DNA from 4 places in the Paenibacillus sp. GCM10028914 genome. Region 3 is predicted to be linked to each of the others. Evidence: riboswitches for the same ligand, from Rfam matches in the RefSeq annotation. Region 3 holds a riboswitch; each other region holds the start of a gene.
What was found. A riboswitch is a leader RNA that binds a small molecule or an ion and turns the genes downstream of it on or off. The one in region 3 is predicted to bind ZMP and ZTP.

Region 1 (4,811 bases), on a different contig from region 3:
GAGTGCATCCTTCACCTAACAAGAGCCATGGCTAAGTGCGGGTGATAGACCAAGAAGAGATGATTGTCGTCATTCGTGGTGGAATATGATACAATTTTAAGTAGAAGAGTGCTTTCTCTTTAGCGCAGGACCTGTTGCAGGTTACCCGTGGCTGGAGGATACAAGCGCTTTTTCTTTTGGGATAACTGACAGAAGACATTCACAATCCATTCTGTTGGCACGCTGAACAGATTGCTTGCAGGATGATCTACTATATAGAAAGTTTGGGATGACGATGGAACGAGAACGAGAACGGGAAGAGAACGGAATTCACGGACAAGAACTTCAGGAACGGAAGACAGTCACAACCATGTGGCGGATATGCCTGAATGATAACGACAGTATGCCAACCAGCAATATGGACTCTTTCAAGGTGGGCAACGCAGATGAGGATGCTCGTGTATTGAAGGAAGCGGGCGAAGTGCTTGCTGCAGGCGGAACGGTAGCTTTTCCGACCGAAACGGTGTATGGCCTTGGCGCGGATGCTGGAAATACTGCTGCGGTGGAACAAATATTTGCGGCCAAAGGGCGTCCGTCGGACAACCCTCTTATCGTGCATATTTCCGATCTGTCACAGCTCGAGGATCTTGTTCTTGGTGTGAATGATACAGAGCGGCGTTTGATGGAAGCTTACTGGCCGGGACCGCTGACACTGGTCTTACCTGTGAAGCCAAGCGCGGTATCCCCGCGCGTGACAGCTGGGCTGGATACGGTTGCGATCCGCATGCCGGATCATAAGGTGGCGCTGGCACTGATCAGCGCCGCAGGCTGTCCGCTCGCGGCACCGAGCGCGAACCGTTCTGGCCGGCCGAGCCCAACGCTGGCCAGCCATGTGTTTGAGGACCTGGCCGGCAGCATCGACGGCATTCTCGACGGCGGCCCCGCCGGGGTCGGTGTCGAGTCGACGGTCGTGCAGGTAGGCCAGGACGGTGCCGTGACGGTGCTTCGCCCCGGCGGCGTCACGGAAGAGCAGCTTGCCGCCATTGCGGCAAGCGTGCAGCGCGACCCGGCGCTTACGCGCGCCGGTGGCACTGACAGCCCGGCGCCTCGCTCGCCGGGCATGAAGTACACGCACTACGCACCCAAAGGTGCGCTGTGCATCGTACAAGGGCGGACGGCAGACGCTGTGTCCGCCAAGATCCAGGCCGAGCTTGACGCCGCGAAGGCGCGCGGAGAAAAGACCGGTGTGCTGTCGTTCGACGAGCACATCGGTCACTACCGCGCAGACGTCGTCGTCTCGCTCGGCAGCTTGGCCGCACCTGAGGAAGCGGCTAAGCGGCTTTACGCCGGGCTGCGCCAATTCGATGAAGAGGGCGCGACCTTTCTCCTGGCTGAATCCTGCCCGGAGAAAGGCCTTGGCGCCGCAGTGATGAACCGGCTGCTTAAGGCGGCAGGCCATCATATTTTACTAGCAGATGAAATGGATTAATGAGGTTGCTGCCACGATAAATTAGGTGAGGCCGCATGATTAGGACGGGTTTCTCTCTGACCCCCTCGATGCAAAATCAGGTATGAATCGCCCCTTGTCCGCATATGGTGTACAAGACCATAGGGACTTGGGGGAAATTCAGATGTTGGAAACTTCAATCCAATCAGGGCAGCTCGCGACCATCTTAATTATGGCTGTGGCGCTCGGGCTTGATGCATTTTCATTAGGAATTGGCGTTGGCATGAGAGGTATCCGGCTGAGACATATCCTGATGATCAGTTTACTGATCGCCTTTTTTCATATGATCATGCCGTTGATCGGGCTGGTTGCCGGCCGATATGTTGGAGCTTTGCTCGGACAAGTTACGGGGTTTGCCGCAGGAGGTCTCCTTGTGCTTCTTGGTGGACATATGATCTGGAACTCTTTTCGAAAAGAAGAGGGAGGGTTTGTAAATCCCACAACGCTGCTCGGCATGCTACTGTTTTCACTCAGCGTCAGTATCGACTCCTTCTCAGTAGGTGTCTCGCTGGGGATGTTTGTGAAAGATATGCTGCCGATTGTCATTTCATTTGGTGTTATTGGCGGGCTTATGTCCATCTTAGGGCTGACAATTGGTCGGCAGGCAGCTAGCAAACTTGGTGAATACGGAGAAATGTTAGGCGGCGTCATTCTGCTTGCATTTGGTTTGATGTTTATATTTTGATACAATAACGGCAGTAAAGTATACAATTTAGGGGAGGTGGAGACCGTGAAAAACATATTGTTCGTTTGTACCGGCAACACCTGTCGCAGTCCGATGGCTGAAGGTATGCTGCGTAAACTTGCCAAGGGGAGAGGAATCGCCCTTGAGGTACGTTCTGCTGGTGTTGCAGCTATTGAAGGAATGCCGATTTCATCACATGCGGAGTCGGTGCTTCGGGATCAGCAAATCGAGGATGGATTGACATCTAAACCTTTAAGCATAGATTTGGTGGAATGGGCAGATCTTATTCTGACATTGACATTATCCCATAAGCAGTACGCGATTCGTCAGTTCCCCTATGCTGCGGACAAAGTTCACACGTTAAAGGAATACGTTGAGAATGATGAGCGGGTGCTTCGTGATTTGCAAGAACAGGACAGTCTTCTCGCGTCGATGGAGATGACGAGATCTCTTGGCGGCGAGTTGCTGGAGCAGGATAAAGTAAGACTTATTGAACTCAGACAGCGGATTCCGAGCTTTGATATTTCCGATCCATTCGGCGGCTCTCTCGAGGATTATGAGGCAACGGCAGCGGAAATCCGTTCAGCGTTGTTTCGCTTACTGGACAAACTGGATCTTGAGAATAAATAGGAATTGGATCACATATACGCAAATTATCCGTTGCTTTTCCTCAGCGTTTGATTTAAGATGAAGGGGAAAAACACGGATTCCGGTGTAACTGGCGACGAAGTGGATGAAACCACGATGGAGCACCGGAAACATACGGCCGGTCGCCTGGGCAAAGAGCATTTGGTGCACATTTCACGTGCGCGGACTGCTCTTTTTTTCGTCTTTTGATGACAATTTGGGTTATAATGATACAAGTTGTTGTACGCGCGTTTTGCGATATTCTGCAAAAATGCGAAAGACAAAAGATGAAACTTATTAGGGGGTTTTTCATATGAAAATCGCATTGGGCACAGATCATGCCGGTATTCGTTTGAGAGAAGAAATTTCACAGGTCATTCGTAGCCTTGGACATGAGGTTGAAGATTTGGGCTGTGGTTGTTCTGATTCGGTAGATTATCCTGATTACGCGCTTCCGGTATGCGAGAAGGTTGTTTCCGGAGAGGCTGATCGTGGAATTCTAATCTGCGGAACGGGAATCGGTATGAGTATTGCAGCGAACAAGGTGCCGGGCATCCGCTGTGCGCTGACGCATGATGTGTTTTCGGCAAAAGCTACCCGTGAGCATAATGACAGCAACGTGCTTGCTCTCGGTGAACGAGTGGTAGGACCTGGACTCGCAGCAGAAATCGTAACCGCTTGGCTTGAAACGGAGTTTAGTCAAGGTGAGCGGCATGTGGGCAGAGTGAACAAGATTAAAGCGATCGAGGAACGTTACTTGAAGAAGTAAGTTCATTCCAGGAATGACGGTAACTTTGCATAAAGCAGTTGCATTCAGACGAACTCCATGGAGGGCTGTGACATGACAGATTACCCGATTGATCATGCGTTGAAAGAGCAAACCGTGACAGTTGTGAAAGAGTTAGCCGAGGCTGCAAGTCTTGGACCAGGCAAGGTGCTGGTTGTTGGAACGAGCACTAGTGAAATTGTGGGTCGCCGGATTGGTACCGGTGGAGCGCTCGAAACAGCTAATCAAGTGCTGGATGCCATTATGGAAGTACAAACAGCGTATGGTTTTTACACCGCTTTTCAGTGTTGCGAGCATTTGAACCGTGCACTTGTGGTGGAGCGCGAATTGCTTGAACACTTGGGACTAACAGAAGTTGCTGCTGTACCGGTTCCGCATGCGGGCGGTTCCATGGCTTCTGCGGCTTATCGCCGTTTTAAAGACCCGTGTCTTGCAGAGAGTATCTTAGCTCATGCTGGCGTAGATATCGGTGAGACGATGATTGGAATGCATCTGCGCCGTGTTGCGGTACCTTTTCGCCCAAGTATCCGGTATATCGGAGAGGCGCGTGTGACTGCGGCTTTCACGAGACCGAAGCTAATCGGCGGGGAGAGGGCCAAGTATCGGTTGGAGCAGGAGAACGATTCATCAGCATGTGATTAAGTTTGGGCTGTGATTGATGATGTACCATATAATTATTTAATTTTGGGGAGGAACCTTTAATGATGGAGAATTTGCGTAAGCAAGACCCGGCTGTCCTGGAAGCTATGAATTTGGAACTGAAACGTCAACGCAGCAATATTGAGCTTATCGCTTCCGAGAATATCGTGAGTGAAGCAGTTATGGAAGCGATGGGTTCCGTACTGACTAATAAATATGCTGAAGGATACCCAGGCAAACGTTACTACGGCGGTTGTGAACGTGTTGATATTGTGGAAGATCTGGCTCGTGACCGTGCAAAAGAATTGTTCGGTGCAGAACATGTCAACGTTCAGCCTCACTCTGGAGCACAGGCGAACATGGCTGTATATTTGGCTGCATTGAAGCCTGGTGACACTGTACTTGGTATGAATTTGGCACACGGCGGGCACTTGACCCACGGAAGTCCTGTTAATGCATCTGGTCTTTTGTATAACTTTGTTGCTTATGGTGTTCAGGAAGATACGTTCCTTATCGACTACAACGAAGTACGCAAAGCGGCTTTCAAGCACCGTCCACGTCTGATCGTTGCAGGCGCAAGTGCATAT
Region 2 (4,811 bases), on a different contig from region 3:
TAAAACCAACAAAAAAATAACGCTAAATCGCGCAGAGTCTGGCAATCTGAGTGACGGTACAAACAATGCGATTAGATCGTGTAGGTTGGATAGTGAGAACATTAAATTTCACCTTTTTGTAGATACATCCTCTGTTGAGGTTTTTATAAATGATGGCGAAGAGGTATTCACGAGCAGGATATTTCCGCAATCAGGCAGCGAGGAAATTCGCTTCTTCACTGAAGAGGGCAGTGCACATATGACAATGACAAAATGGGATCTTGCACAAGCAGTAGACTAATAATAAAAGGGGAGAAGGAAGAATGGCGAATAATCATGATATTGCAAAATCAGTAGTAGAAGCAATTGGCGGGAGAGAGAATATTGCTTCTTTTGCTCACTGTGCAACAAGGCTTCGTATTATGGTTCACGATGAGAAGAAGATTGATCAGAAAAAGGTAGAGAATATCGAGAAGGTTAAAGGCGCTTTTTTTAACTCGGGCCAATATCAGATTATCTTTGGTACCGGTACGGTTAATCAAATATTTGAAGAGGTCGAAAACCTTGGATTAGAAAGCACAAGTAAAGAGGCGTTAAAAAGCGAATCAAAGAAATCAGGGAATGCTTTTCAACGTGCAATTCGTACTTTCGGTGACGTATTCGTTCCGATTATCCCCGTATTGGTTGCAACAGGATTATTTATGGGACTTCGGGGGTTACTGACACAAGAACAGGTGCTTGCGTGGTTTGGTGCAACACCAGCTGATATTTCACCGAACTTCCTGCTCTTTACACAGGTGCTAACGGATACGGCATTTGCGTTCTTGCCTGCTTTGGTTGCTTGGTCCGCATTCAGAGTATTTGGCGGTAGTCCGGTCCTCGGGATTGTCTTAGGCTTGATGCTTGTAAATCCTGCATTACCTAATGCTTATGAAGTAGCTAATGGGTCATCAGAAGCACTTATATTCCTTGGATTTATACCGGTTGTTGGATATCAAGGGTCCGTTCTGCCAGCTTTTTTTATGGGATTACTAGGTGCGAAATTTGAGCGTTTTCTTAGAAAGAGAATTCCTGAAGCCATTGATTTGATCGTAACACCATTCTTAACCCTTGTTGTCATGATTATTCTTGGACTATTCGCGATTGGTCCCGTATTCCATTCAGTTGAAGAAATCGTTCTGAACGCAACAACGTTCGTGTTAGAACTTCCTTTCGGTTTGGCAGGACTTCTCATTGGCTTCCTTAATCAGATTATTGTCGTTACGGGTGTGCATCATATCTTTAACTTTTTGGAGATCCAATTACTTGAGCGGACAGGAGCCAATCCATTTAACGCAATCGTCACAAGCGCGATGGCTGCTCAAGGCGCAGCTTGTCTTGCAGTAGGCATGAAGACGAAGAATAAGAAGCTGAAAGCGTTGTCGTTCCCGTCTTCGTTCTCCGCATTATTGGGTATTTCAGAACCAGCTATATTTGGTGTCAACCTGCGTTATGTTAAGCCGTTTGTTATGGGTTTAATCGGTGGGGGTGTAGGCGGATTCATGGCATCGCTATTCCAGCTTAAAGCTACTGGTATGGCAGTCACCGTTATACCAGGAACGCTCCTTTACTTGAATAGCCAGCTTCCACTTTATATCCTCTGTAACATAGTAGCCATGGCAATAGCATTTGCATTAACCTGGTTCTTTGGGTTTAATGATAAAATGCTGGATGAACTGAGTTTGAAAAATAAATAGTAGATATAGAAAGCTCGCCGCATTGCTGGCGAGCTTTTTTCTTGTACGGAGAAGAAGTTACTTCTGCTGGAGAACATTGTATAATGAGTGACAGAAAGCTTAAATGTGAGGAGTCGTGCATCATGTTTAGAGGTTGGAAGCTATCTGTGCTTGGCATAGTGATTGTCGGCATCACTGCCGGGATCGCGCCCCAGTTCGGATTAATCGACTATTACAGATCTATATCCATGTTCATTTTATTCGTCTTGTTTATCGTAGCACTAGAAGTGATGGATCGATTCAACCGCCGAAAAAAAGAATAATAACATCCCAAAGATAGATGCGCATTGCTTCAAAACGTGATATATTTAACAAAAGTCACTATGTGTAACTGGCGTAGCATGGAACACCATGAGGGAGCACATAGATAACAGCCGTACGCCTGGGCAGAGGTAAGGAGATTCTCGAAGAATCTCCTTACCTCTTTGTGTTTTATAAACATAACTTGTCGAAAGGGCTGGTAAACATGAAGAATGAACCATTGATCTTGGATGGTAATCAAGTCGCAAATCGTATTAAAGAGGAATTGAAAGAGCGTGTCGAACAATTGGTACAGAATGGAGTTACGCCTTGTTTGGCAACTATACTTGTCGGTGATGACCCTGCCTCAGAGACATACGTTCGAATGAAGGGGAATGCCTGCAAGAGACTCGGGATCGATTCCAAACGTGTAGTGCTGGAAAGCTCAACTTCTACGGAAGAATTAATTAACGTTATTCGTGATCTAAATAATGATCCGTCTGTTCACGGTATATTGCTTCAGCATCCGGTCCCGCATCATATTGATGAACGCGCTGCTTTTGAAGCAATCTCGATTGAAAAAGATGTAGACGGTGTTACCATGCTTGGATTTGCTCAAAATGCATTTGGGCAGGCAGCCTTTCCTTCCTGTACGCCAGCAGCTATTCTGGCAATTATGGACGAATACCAGATTCCGATGGAAGGAAAGCACGCTGTCGTTGTAGGCAGAAGTCCGATTCTCGGAAAGCCGGTGTCAATGATGCTTCTGAATCGGAATGCTACCGTGACCATTTGTCATTCCAGAACGCAAAATTTAGACCAACTGGTATCCCAAGGGGATATCGTTGTGGCGGCAGTCGGAAAACCTAACTTCATTCAAGGAGATTGGATCAAGCAAGGCGCAGTTATTATGGATGCTGGATACAATGAAGGCAATATCGGAGATTGTGATTACGATGCTTGTTATGAGCGTGCAAGTGCGATAACTCCTGTTCCCGGTGGTGTTGGGCCGGTTACGATCGCTACATTACTGAAGCATACGGTTGATGCTGCGGAGAAGACCGTGAATTAAACGTAACAACAATGTAAGTATCATGAGACGGCTATTTATCCTGTATGGATGAGTAGCTGTTTCTTTTCATATGAAAATTTTGAATTGATTAAGATTATGCTACAATGATTGCTAAGTACGAATACCCTGAGACTACATTCTTGAACTTACGAACAGGAGGGCAAATATGGAGTGGTTAGCTGTACAGCCCTATTATAAAATCCGGAGAGAAGTTGGAAGTACGGAACAAAGAACGATTGAGGAAAACCGTACTTTATATTTGTATAATGATAAGATCGTAACTCAGTATCGTGAGTTTCCGATAACCGATGTGTTTGACGTGTCTTATCGTAAGATGGGGGAAACGGGTGGATTTCTTTATCTGCATACGAAGCTAGGTGTATATTCGTATACGGTTAAAGATAACCCAGCCAGCTTCATTAAAGCTTTCAAAAGTCTGTAATCAAGTGGGCCTGAATTACTCGGTTGTACGGATGATTCTGATGTATTCTCGCGGATAAAAGGACGCGGCACCATTGTTTGTTTCTTTTAGGCTGCGATTGTTTAAATGATCTGTATAGCTAAATGGCTCTAGGTTTGATTCAGGGTAATGTATTCGGTTAATATGCCTGTCCATCAACGCTGCCCCGATGATTAGAAAGGCGAACAGCGTAACACAAACGGTGACTTTCCGGGTAATCATTATTATCACTCCTCACCTAAGAGTGATTCCCCATCTCAGATTTTTCATTCATAATTCTTTTGACAAAAGCGCCAAAATTAAGCTATACTGATTCTCAGTTTGAGACTGAACGCGAACTATATATGGAAATAACCGGAGGAGCCTGCCAACAGCGGGCTCTTTTTGCGTTTTTTTGGTCTTACGATCTATGTATTGGTAATAATTTTGGCAATACTAAGGAAAGATTACATTTTTGGGCTAAGGAGGAATCAACTTGTCGCTGCTTCACGTCGCCATTATGGTACCTATTCTTTTTGCCGTTTTGGTACCTCTGTTTTACAAGTTTATGAAACGAATACACACAGGATGGTTTATCCTGCCTGTCCCTGCGATTTTGTTCGCCTATTTCATCAGCAGGATTCCTTCGGTACAGGAGGGGGGAGAAGTACTCTCTACCTTACGATGGATACCTTCTTTAGGCATCAATTTCACCGTATATCTTGATGGACTGAGTCTGTTATTTGCCTTGCTGATTACGGGCATTGGTATGCTTGTTGTCTTCTATTCTGTGTTCTACATGGATAAGAACAAAGAAGCGATCCACCGGTTTTATGTATACTTGCTTCTGTTCATGGGGGCTATGCTCGGTGTCGTGCTGTCCGATAACGTGATGGTACTTTACGGATTTTGGGAATTGACGAGTGTATCTTCCTTCCTGCTGATCGCTTTCTGGCATACTAGAGATCGCTCCAGATACGGAGCGCTAAAATCCATGCTTATTACCGTATTTGGTGGTCTTGCCATGTTCACCGGTTTTCTTATGTTATCGATCATGGCGAACAGTATGAGCGTCCGAGAAATCATTGGAAGCGTCGGTGAGATTACGGACCATGTATTATTTATACCTGCTATGTTTCTCATTCTTCTGGGCGCTTTTACGAAGTCGGCTCAGTTTCCGTTTCATATTTGGTTGCCGGATGCGATGGAAGCACCAACACCTGTCAGTGCTTATCTTCATTCCGCTACGATGGTAAAAGCCGGCCTTTATTTGGTTGCCCGTTTTAGCCCCGTGTTCGCGGGTCAT
Region 3 (4,811 bases):
ACAAATTTGGGATAGAATTTGCTGGTATTAACAGCAAAGGGTAAATAATGACATTCTGCGTTACGAGTAAGCTGGTAAGCTGAAATATTGCTGGGTAGTTGTGTGAATACATAGTCAAATAACGGAGCCATTATTATATGTGAAGTTGTCGCGCCTGTTTGATCTGTTTGCCATACAGCTTTTTTCACATTGGTAGCTCTTAATTCTTTAGCAATTTCGAATGGAAGTGTATCCTCTCTGTTAATAACCAGAATAAGATCAATTTCATTTTGGGATAAATGATTGGCTAATTCATGTGCATACTTAACGAGATAAACATTTTTAACTAAATATCTAAGCTGCTCTTCAAGCAATATTTCATAAGGTCCTGTTATTGTCTCTGAAGGTGGTATTAATAACACAAGGTTTAACGTTTTATATATGATTTTGTTATTAATGATACCTTGTTGCTGATTATCTCTTAACAATGTTATCTCACTCTGTATACTGGACTGATAATCATGCATCGTATTTTTTTCAGGTAATAATTCTTTGTTTATTGAGGTTATCACTTGTTCCCTGATCCATTTATTATGATCCTTTAAATTGAAAGGTCTTTTTATAAAATTTTTTTTCATAAAACCTCTCCTCATATACAGCAATCCCTTTGAAATCACTTATTCTAAGATATGCGTATGTAGCTTCATTTGAGTTAGGGTGTTCGCCCTAAAATGATAGGTTCTATGATCACACTATTTTTCTATGAAATCAGGGCTCCGGATCCCCTATCCTCGCCATACAAAGAGCTTAAATTAGCTTTTCAAACAACAAACGCCGCACTCAGCAAATTTGAGCACGGCGTTTTTATATGATATCCTTGGCTATCTATTATTCATCAATGCAGCACAATGATCTATTAAGAAACAAAAAGTTCGATTATGTCCTATGAAAAAAGAAGACACGTCGTACCTTTTTCTCCCCGGTTCATAAGTCAATAAGGCTCGATTCTTCATTACATTCACAATAATTCCAGCAAATTTTTCTGCGTAAGCTCCATCCATAAAAGTAATATAGGCATATAGTGAGTGATCCAAGGGCTCATCCAAAGGACTTACACCAGCGCAAGAATACTCCGTTTGTATCCCTATTTGCTTCAGCTTACTAAGTGCTGGATAAATCTCCGTGTCTACATCGACGCCATCAAATATTGTGGTCCTTTTTCCCTCCTTACGCACTTTTGTCCTGTTGGTCCAGTTCTCAAGTTCAACCTTACGACGTCTCCAATGTTGGTCAGAGTGTTTGCTCAGAAGCACTTCACCTTCGCCAGAAATATCTACTTTACTTTGCTGCATGTGCGTCTTATCCTCTCGTATACCAAATAATATGGATATTAAATTCCAGCTCTTAGGCTACAAGAAGCGGAGCCTAGCCATGTGTGAGGGTTACCTGCCCAGCACCATCCCAACTTAGGCTTATTTTCACTTATCCATAAAGCGGTAACTCTCTTGTCACCACACCGGGAGCCAAGCAAATAAAACCCATTATTCTTCATCAAAATATCAGGATAATGCGTAATAAGAGCAACCCCCTCCTCTAAGGTGAGCGGTGATCTACTCTCATTACTGATAATCTGGATAGCTTCATTAGGTGTAATATTACGTGTTTCTTTTCCAGTATCGATATCGATAACCAGATATGCCATTCCGCCGGGCAGCTCTATGCCTTCAATAGGTTTAAATCTTTGGACCTCTTCTGCATCCAATACACTAAAACCTTTTTTATTTTGTCGTTCAACAAGCTGCATGGCCCTTTCCCCGTTCATCCAGTCACTCTTTATGACGATAACAAAGGGAATACGGCCTAGCTCTTCATATTTATCTTCAGTAAATTTGGTTTTTTCTCTAAGTGGTTCGATTTGTTTCATAAACTCTTCTGCTTCAAGTCCCATTATCTCGGGATAACCTTTGGAAATTAAATTCTGAACTTGTCGATCAAACTCATTATCAATCATTTGTATATCCCTTCCCTCGCTTGAACTGCTCCAAATACTATTCTACAACATTTGATTCTAAATATAAAAAAGAAGCCGGGTATAAGTTGTCGTTTGCAACTCATTCCCGGATCTCGTTATTCTTAATATCTATGCTTTCTCCACCGATAGTCCATCCAGCGCTTGCTTAGCACGAGCTCGTGCTTCTTCGACTGATTCCGCTGTTGATAAAGCTACAGCCATTCTCCGACCAACCTTACTAACCGGCTTTCCAAATACACGTACCTGCGTATTCTCTACAGCTAAAGCCTTTTCTACACCCGTAATTCGATAGTCTTCCAGTTCGAGCTCTGCTTTCAGAGGTCTGCTGGCACCTGGAGACAACAACAAGATCTCCGGAATAGGGTAGCCTAGGATTGCACGGACATGAAGCGCAAATTCAGATAAATTTTGTGTAACGAGTGTTACTAACCCCGTATCGTGAGGCCGAGGAGAAACTTCGCTAAAATACACTTTATCCTGTGTCAAAAATAATTCAACGCCAAATAGACCATAACCACCAAGCTCATCAGTAATTGTTCTTGCAATATGCTTAGCTTCTTGGACCTGCTTCTCTGTCATGGGATGAGGCTGCCAGGATTCGATATAATCACCGCTCTCTTGAACATGACCAATCGGAGCACAGAAGCTAGTACCACTCACGGAACGGACGGTAAGTAATGTAATTTCAGATTCAAAGCGGATAAACTCTTCAATAATGACCCGTCCGTTCTGAACTCGCCCGCCTTCCATAGCAATATTCCAGCATTGCTCAATATCCTTCTCCTCACGGCACACACTTTGACCTTTACCCGAGGAACTCATAAGCGGCTTGATGACACAAGGGAAACCCATCTCGTGGACTGCTTGAACAAACTCTTCATAGGTATCCGCAAATTTGTACCCTGCTGTTGGTAAACCAAGCTTCTCAGAAGCGAGCCTTCGAATACCTTCGCGATCCATCGTCAGCTTCGCTGCCCGTGCTGTTGGAATCACTCGATGCCCTTCTTCCTCCAACTTCAATAATTCCGATGTCGCTAACGCCTCAATTTCCGGGACAATGAGATCCGGCTTCTCTTGTTCAATAATTTCTCTCAGCAACTTCTCATCCAGCATATCAATAACATAACTGCGGTTTGCTACCTGCATAGCAGGTGCATGTGCGTAACGATCAACAGCAACCGTTTCGACCCCTAAACGCTGCGCTTCAATAATTACTTCCTTCCCCAGTTCTCCTGAACCAAGCAATAGCATCTTTTTAGATTGTAACATCGCCTTATCCCTCACTTTATCTGATTGTTCTAACTTCATTTGCAGATAAATAAAAGAGGCAAGGAGAAATAAACTCCTTACCTCTGCCCAGGCGTACGGCCACTGCTACTAATGTGCTCCCTCATGGTTCCCCATGCTCCGCCAGTCACACATCAGCTTTTCATTTGTCATTTATTTCGTGTTGAAAAGTACTAGTCTTCGTAGTCAACATTATGGAACACTTGCTGTACATCTTCCAAATCTTCAAGAGCATCAATCAATTTTTCAAACTGTGGTACCGCATCTTCTGGAAGCTCCACATAATTTTGTGGAAGCATCGTTAATTCAGCGACCGTAAATTCAGAAATACCATTATTTCTGAAAGCTTCTTGAATCTCGTGGAATTGTTCTGGTTCTGCATATACGATGACAGCATCTTCTTCTTCCATAATGTCACGAACCTCAACATCGGCCTCCATCAATAATTCGAATACTTCATCCAATGTTTTGCCCTTAACACCAATAACGGCAGTCGCATCAAACATATACGCAACTGATCCACTTACACCCATATTTCCGCCGTTCTTGTTAAAGGCAGAACGTACATCTGACGCCGTACGGTTCACGTTATTCGTGAGCGTATCTACAATAACCATAGCCCCGTTAGGACCAAATCCTTCATAACGAAGCTCCGTATAGGTTTCTTCTGAACTTCCTTTTGCTTTATCCAAAGCACGATCGATAATTGCTTTAGGTACGTTATATGTTTTTGCTCTTTCTAGAACAACCTTCAGAGCTCGGTTTGATTCAGGATCCGGCTCACCTTTTTTTGCTGCTACATAAATTTCGACTCCGAATTTTGCATATATACGACTTGTATTTGCATCCTTCGAAGCTTTCTTTTCTTTGATATTATTCCATTTACGACCCATGATGTTCCCGCTTTCTTTATAAATTTTACTTTTCTATTATAACATCTTACTTCGTGATGAAAAAACTATTCATCCGAAGAAGTATTTTCTCCTCAGATTGTTCCATTATATACAACTTTATCTCTCGGAAGCAATGACGGACATCTCAAGTACAGGTATAGTATAGAACTGTTCTCTAGTTCGAGTTTGTTGATATCGCAACTGACGAAAGGTATGATAAATACAAAGTTTAGAACGAGAGGTATGATGAAGTCATGATTAAGAATGAGAAAATAAAAGCTCTAGAAGTAGAGCTGACAGGTATAGACGGTGAGGATTTAGGCATTGTTTCTACAAAAGAAGCCCTTGAGATGGCTAGAAAGTTAAAGGTGGATCTTGTATGCACATCCTTATTCAGCAGTCCTCCTCCCTGTCGTCTGGTTGCAGCCGGGGCCGTTAAAGAGGAGCGTCAGCAAGCCCGTAAGAAAGAACAACCTGCCAAACTGAAAGAGATCCGGTTGACGCCAAATATTGAAGATCATGACTATGAGACGAAAAAAAGCCAGGCTGAAAAGCTATTACGTGCAGGCCATTCTGTCTCACTCGTTGTCCGAGTTCAGGGTAAGGAAGGACCTAAAGCT
Region 4 (4,811 bases), on a different contig from region 3:
CGGAATGTTGTGTTTCTTACATACTTCTTCTATTTCAAAGCGAACAGATAAATTATTCATCTCTGAAACTCCGTTCATTAATTTTTGTTGTAAAGCTTACGCGACCGCTCCTAAAGGACTTAGCCTCACAGGGTTGGTCGTATGATGAGGATGACTTCTTTTGATAATAATTTTAGAGTCTCTTATACTATCAGATAATCGATCACTTTCAATTCCAGTTTCTTCATATATTTCTCTTATACAAGCAAGTTCGGGATTGTTCATCTCATCAGGTTCGATATGTCCCCCAATTCCTGTCCATAATCCTGGGGCAAGCTTCCTATTTGCAGATCGTTTCATCATCAAAATTTTGTCATTATAATATAGAAATGCGGTAGACATTAATCGAGTGTTCATTCTCATCTCCTAAGGCACTATTCTGTATATTCATTCTCTAAAATGGAAAATAAATATGAATCATGAAATTTCCCTTTAGCCCATATATGTTCTCTTAAATGGCCTTCTTTTTTCATTCCAATTTTACTTAAAACCTTTGCAGATCCAATATTACCTGGACGACATGTTGCATAAACTCTATGTACTTTGAATTTTTCAAATGCTAACTTTAACATTGCTTTTGATACTTCACTTGCATATCCATTTTTCCAGTAATCTGGATTAAAGCAATAACCGATTTCTGCATTTAACTCTTTAATATAAAATCCACATCCACCTATTAATTGATTCGTATCTTTCAATATTACTGCAAGTTCAAAATCGGTTCGGTCAATTGTTTGTTGTTTTTCAATTTGTTCATTGACGTATGCTTTAGTTTCATCTTCATTGTTTGGTCCCCAAATCGTATATTCTGTTACTTTAGGATTAGACGCATATATATGTACATCTGTCCAATCCTTCATTATGAGGTCTCTAATTATTAATCTCGAGGTTTCTATGTGCATCATAAATCCTCCTTAGTAAGTGCTCCGATTTCATATAACGGAAATCCAACATTCTTCTCAGCTAATTCCAAGGCCAGATATCAAAAACCTCATTTACAATCCCTCCAACCACTATATTAGGAAAACCAAACATTATGAACTTGTATTTTAATCGATTCTTCTCCTGGTAATCTGCTCCGTTATGATTGTTTCTAAACTCGTTATAGTTATACAACCACTTTAATCCGATTTGAATATATAGGGCTATTGCTAGACTAATCATCCCTAGTGACATATTAAAGAAAACTAATATTTCATACATTTGTGTTATCCAAACTATAATTAATGATATAAATACGAGTAACAATCCTGATAAAAACCATTTACGCATTTTAACAATCATCCTTTCTTTGTTAATCAACGCTTTCTCAATTAACTGACTTTAACTTCATTCCACATTCCCATTGTGGTTGGCATAGGTACTTTTCGATTCTATGCTGATTTCCTATAACGTTTCTTGTATCTACGAGCCAAGGCTATTATGCATGTATATGTTGTTATATGAATTATTGTGTGTTTGCTTTATGTTGATAATCTATATCACTTATGCATGGTTTTATTACTTTCACTACTTTCCGCATATCCGAATCACTTGAACTCTCCAGATATTAATTTCTCTAAATCTAGTTCAAATAATCCCTCAAAATTTTCTGAACAATCCCCATACGCATATTGTAGTTAATAAAGACCAAGTGCGCTAACACTTGGTCCATACAATTGGCTTGGATAGGTATTCCCTTCTTGGTCAGTTACTGATTCCATATATACTCTAATCTTGATGCTGTTTCTATTGCTCTCTCTACTCCTAATAGTCTTGATACAACATAGAGAGAAGCATCAATTCCAGCAGTAACACCAGCCGACATCACTATCTTACCATTGTCTATATACCTGATGTCATCTATTATTTCACAATCCTTAGGTGCCACTTGTGCTAATAAATCCATTGCCCTTCTATTCGTTGTTACCTTTAGTCCACTTAACAGATTTGCCTTTGCTAACAATAGCGCACCCGTACAAATGGATAATACAAGTTCTGTATCTTTAGAAATACTATTGATCCATGATGTTAAAACCTCATTATTCATTTCTGTTCTAGATCCTATGCCTCCAGGGATAACCAAAATATCAGGTTGAGGACAATCGTTAAAATTATATTTAGGGGAAACTGCAAACGAACTAATCGTATTTATTAACCCAGCTTTCTCACTCACAGTATAAGTATTAAAATCCTTTCCCCAATTGCTCGCGGTAGCAAATACATCGAATGCTCCACAAAAATCTAAACCATCTACATGCTCATACAATAATACCGCTACATTCCTTGTTCTATTCACCCAGACCATCTCCTAAAATAAAATAAGTACTTGATCTCATAAGACCAAATACTTTGCCCAGGCGAACGGCATATGAAGTATGTGCTCCACCGTAGTTATCTACGTTCTCGCCAGTTACACATACCATATTCTTGAAGTTAATTATATCTTACAATTTAGAGATATCAATATATCGAACATGAAATTGTTTTTAATGGCCCTTTGCGATCATTTCTTATAACGTTACCGTGTTCACGACGTCCCCCACCTTAAGGCTGCGTAGCAAATCGCCACGATGCAGTTAGGTGGTGCCGATATGTCCCGGCATATACTTCCTCGACTTTACTCCAGGGAACGCGGCGGCTTGTTCGATTTTATGTAATGTCACATTCCTTCCACATTCTGATTACTTCTTTTAATTCTAGATCTTCAAATTGCATTTTATAGATATCCGGTTTCTTTAATTGATCTAAGAACTCCAAGCCATAATTAGTATCAAAATGATTCATCATCAAAGTCATTACAAGACCGTGTGTTCCAAGAACAATTTTCTTCCCTTGGTGTTCTTTTAATATGGTTTTGAGCACTCCGATTGACCTATTCTGGCAATCTGCGTTAGATTCACCACCTGGTAGTGCATACTCAGGGTTGTAGAAGTTATTTCTAATATTAGACATTAGATCAATAATATAATCTGAAGCAAATTGACGTTCCCTAAGATCTTCAAAAGTTTCTATCTCTAAGTTTAAGTGTTGAGCCAATCCCTCAACACTCAGTACGGCTCGAGAATATGGACTTGAAATAATTATGTCTATTCCTTCATCAATAAGTAACTTCGTTACTTTTTCAACATCCAACTTACCCTTTGCGGTAAGTCCTCTTGTTCTCTCATTCCCTTCATCGTATGGTGATTCAGCATGCCTAACCATATAGATTGTGGTTATCATACAGACCTCCTTAAGTCGCTATCATATGTACTTTACTGTGATTTCACATAACGTCGCTTAAGGCGCTTAGCGCCGGGTCGAAAACTTAGCCTCGCAGGGTTGTGAGCTGAATCCTCCACTGCACTCCCATCTTGCGGATCAAGGGCGAAGGTCGAAGCGTAGATGTGTTGTTATAAGACGAGAATCTTCGATTCTCACAGATGAATTTACTCCCACATTCTCGTCACTTCAATTAAATCTCGATCTTTAAATCTTAATTTGTATATATCAGGTATTGTAGTCGATTCCCAAAAGCTATACCCATATTGTTTATCAAAGTAATTCAATATCAATGTCATGATATCACCGTGTGTTCCAACTACAATCTTCTTTCCTTGATGAATTTCAATGATCCTATCAATGACGGTAATTGCACGCAATTGCGCCTCTTTACTAGACTCTCCTCCTGGGAAAGAATAATCAATATCTTCAAATACGCGATGCTTTGCTTCCTTAAACGTAACTGAGGTAAATTCACCAATGATTCTTTCACGTAAGTCTTCTTCTATAGTTATCTCTTTATGTTGATCATTTGATGTTGGTCGGATCGTTTCGATTGATCTCATGTAAGGACTTGAGACAAAAATCTCTATGTGTACCGATTTAAAAATTTCTAGTATCGTTTGTGAATCTCCTTTTCCTTTTTCTGATAATCCTCTGGTTCTTTCTTTACCTTCTACATATCCAGACTCTGCGTGTCTAACAAAATACAATTTGGTTTCCACTACTTCTATCTCACCACTTTCTTTAATCAACATTGCAATGGTTTCAGCTAACGTCTTTATATTCACGACCCTCACTAGCTTAAGGCGCGAATGCGACGGATCGCCAGACTTAGCCAGTGTAATGTTGTCCGGCTGTATTCGCTTTCTGAAATCCCCCCTGCCGGACCGAGGGCGTTTGCCCGATGCATGAATATAATCTTATAAGATGTCAGCACCTTCTTCGAAAAGAATTCATACTAAGCTTTATAAGATCTCAAATTCCGTATATTTTTCAGCCCACTCCGAAAAGGACATCGTGTCATCCCAAGTTACCTCGCCAATTGCCTTGGCACATCCCCAATCCAACACTCTTTGATGAAGCATATGAATTTTAATTCTTGCATTGAAGGCTTCTTTGTCTTCACAACGATTGAAATACTCTCTGATAAATAGCTTGGCATGTTCTTCTTCATCTTCATCTATATACATGATAACTATTCTTGGTAGGTCAGCTATGCCATCGCCAAAATACCCAGTTGTAAAATCAAAGATTCCACCTAACATCCAGTCCTCGGTTGATCGTTGAACCAGCACATTATCTGCTTTAAAGTCGCCCATTACAAATGTGGGTGAATTTAGAGCATTAAACGATTCTTCACACATTAAAAATAATTTCTCTACCCATTCAATATCTTTGGGAGTAATTACGGAATACTTCTTCGCATCTTCCAACCAATATCTTATCCGATCGTAAAGCCAAGTTTTATAGGTGCCATTAAACGGTCTAATACATTGATTCTTTGGATCAAACTCACCAAAATCCTC

Region 1: linked by a shared signal. The riboswitch ahead of rpiB (ribose 5-phosphate isomerase B) and the one ahead of purT (phosphoribosylglycinamide formyltransferase 2) in region 3 are both predicted to bind ZMP and ZTP.
Region 2: linked by a shared signal. The riboswitch ahead of ACFQV5_RS10520 (bifunctional 5,10-methylenetetrahydrofolate dehydrogenase/5,10-methenyltetrahydrofolate cyclohydrolase) and the one ahead of purT (phosphoribosylglycinamide formyltransferase 2) in region 3 are both predicted to bind ZMP and ZTP.
Region 4: linked by a shared signal. The riboswitch ahead of ACFQV5_RS17895 (DJ-1/PfpI family protein) and the one ahead of purT (phosphoribosylglycinamide formyltransferase 2) in region 3 are both predicted to bind ZMP and ZTP.

Annotation. Positions count from the first base shown of each region.
Region 1 is NZ_JBHTFO010000008.1:61,205-66,015, reverse strand. Features, by position in the region: gene ACFQV5_RS06820 (L-threonylcarbamoyladenylate synthase) at 269-1,468, shown strand; gene ACFQV5_RS06815 (manganese efflux pump MntP) at 1,611-2,171, shown strand; gene ACFQV5_RS06810 (low molecular weight protein arginine phosphatase) at 2,217-2,801, shown strand; ZMP/ZTP riboswitch at 2,876-2,958, shown strand; gene rpiB (ribose 5-phosphate isomerase B) at 3,112-3,567, shown strand; gene ACFQV5_RS06800 (TIGR01440 family protein) at 3,640-4,227, shown strand; gene glyA (serine hydroxymethyltransferase) at 4,287-4,811, shown strand, end outside.
Region 2 is NZ_JBHTFO010000012.1:40,885-45,695, reverse strand. Features, by position in the region: gene ACFQV5_RS10535 (glycoside hydrolase family 32 protein) at 1-280, shown strand, start outside; gene ACFQV5_RS10530 (sucrose-specific PTS transporter subunit IIBC) at 303-1,715, shown strand; gene ACFQV5_RS10525 (hypothetical protein) at 1,838-2,017, shown strand; ZMP/ZTP riboswitch at 2,072-2,149, shown strand; gene ACFQV5_RS10520 (bifunctional 5,10-methylenetetrahydrofolate dehydrogenase/5,10-methenyltetrahydrofolate cyclohydrolase) at 2,221-3,066, shown strand; gene ACFQV5_RS10515 (hypothetical protein) at 3,233-3,508, shown strand; gene ACFQV5_RS10510 (hypothetical protein) at 3,524-3,748, opposite strand; gene ACFQV5_RS10505 (Na+/H+ antiporter subunit A) at 4,002-4,811, shown strand, end outside.
Region 3 is NZ_JBHTFO010000014.1:28,909-33,719, reverse strand. Features, by position in the region: gene ACFQV5_RS12885 (glycosyltransferase family protein) at 1-617, opposite strand, end outside; gene ACFQV5_RS12880 (hypothetical protein) at 861-1,331, opposite strand; gene ACFQV5_RS12875 (DUF5701 family protein) at 1,370-1,990, opposite strand; gene purT (phosphoribosylglycinamide formyltransferase 2) at 2,120-3,280, opposite strand; ZMP/ZTP riboswitch at 3,359-3,439, opposite strand; gene ACFQV5_RS12865 (YebC/PmpR family DNA-binding transcriptional regulator) at 3,472-4,191, opposite strand; gene infC (translation initiation factor IF-3) at 4,446-4,811, shown strand, end outside.
Region 4 is NZ_JBHTFO010000017.1:80,697-85,507, forward strand. Features, by position in the region: gene ACFQV5_RS17875 (DUF6756 family protein) at 1-60, opposite strand, end outside; gene ACFQV5_RS17880 (NUDIX domain-containing protein) at 97-396, opposite strand; gene ACFQV5_RS17885 (GNAT family N-acetyltransferase) at 414-941, opposite strand; gene ACFQV5_RS17890 (hypothetical protein) at 1,003-1,311, opposite strand; gene ACFQV5_RS17895 (DJ-1/PfpI family protein) at 1,730-2,326, opposite strand; ZMP/ZTP riboswitch at 2,366-2,445, opposite strand; gene ACFQV5_RS17900 (histidine phosphatase family protein) at 2,671-3,243, opposite strand; gene ACFQV5_RS17905 (histidine phosphatase family protein) at 3,450-4,040, opposite strand; gene ACFQV5_RS17910 (phosphotransferase family protein) at 4,251-4,811, opposite strand, start outside.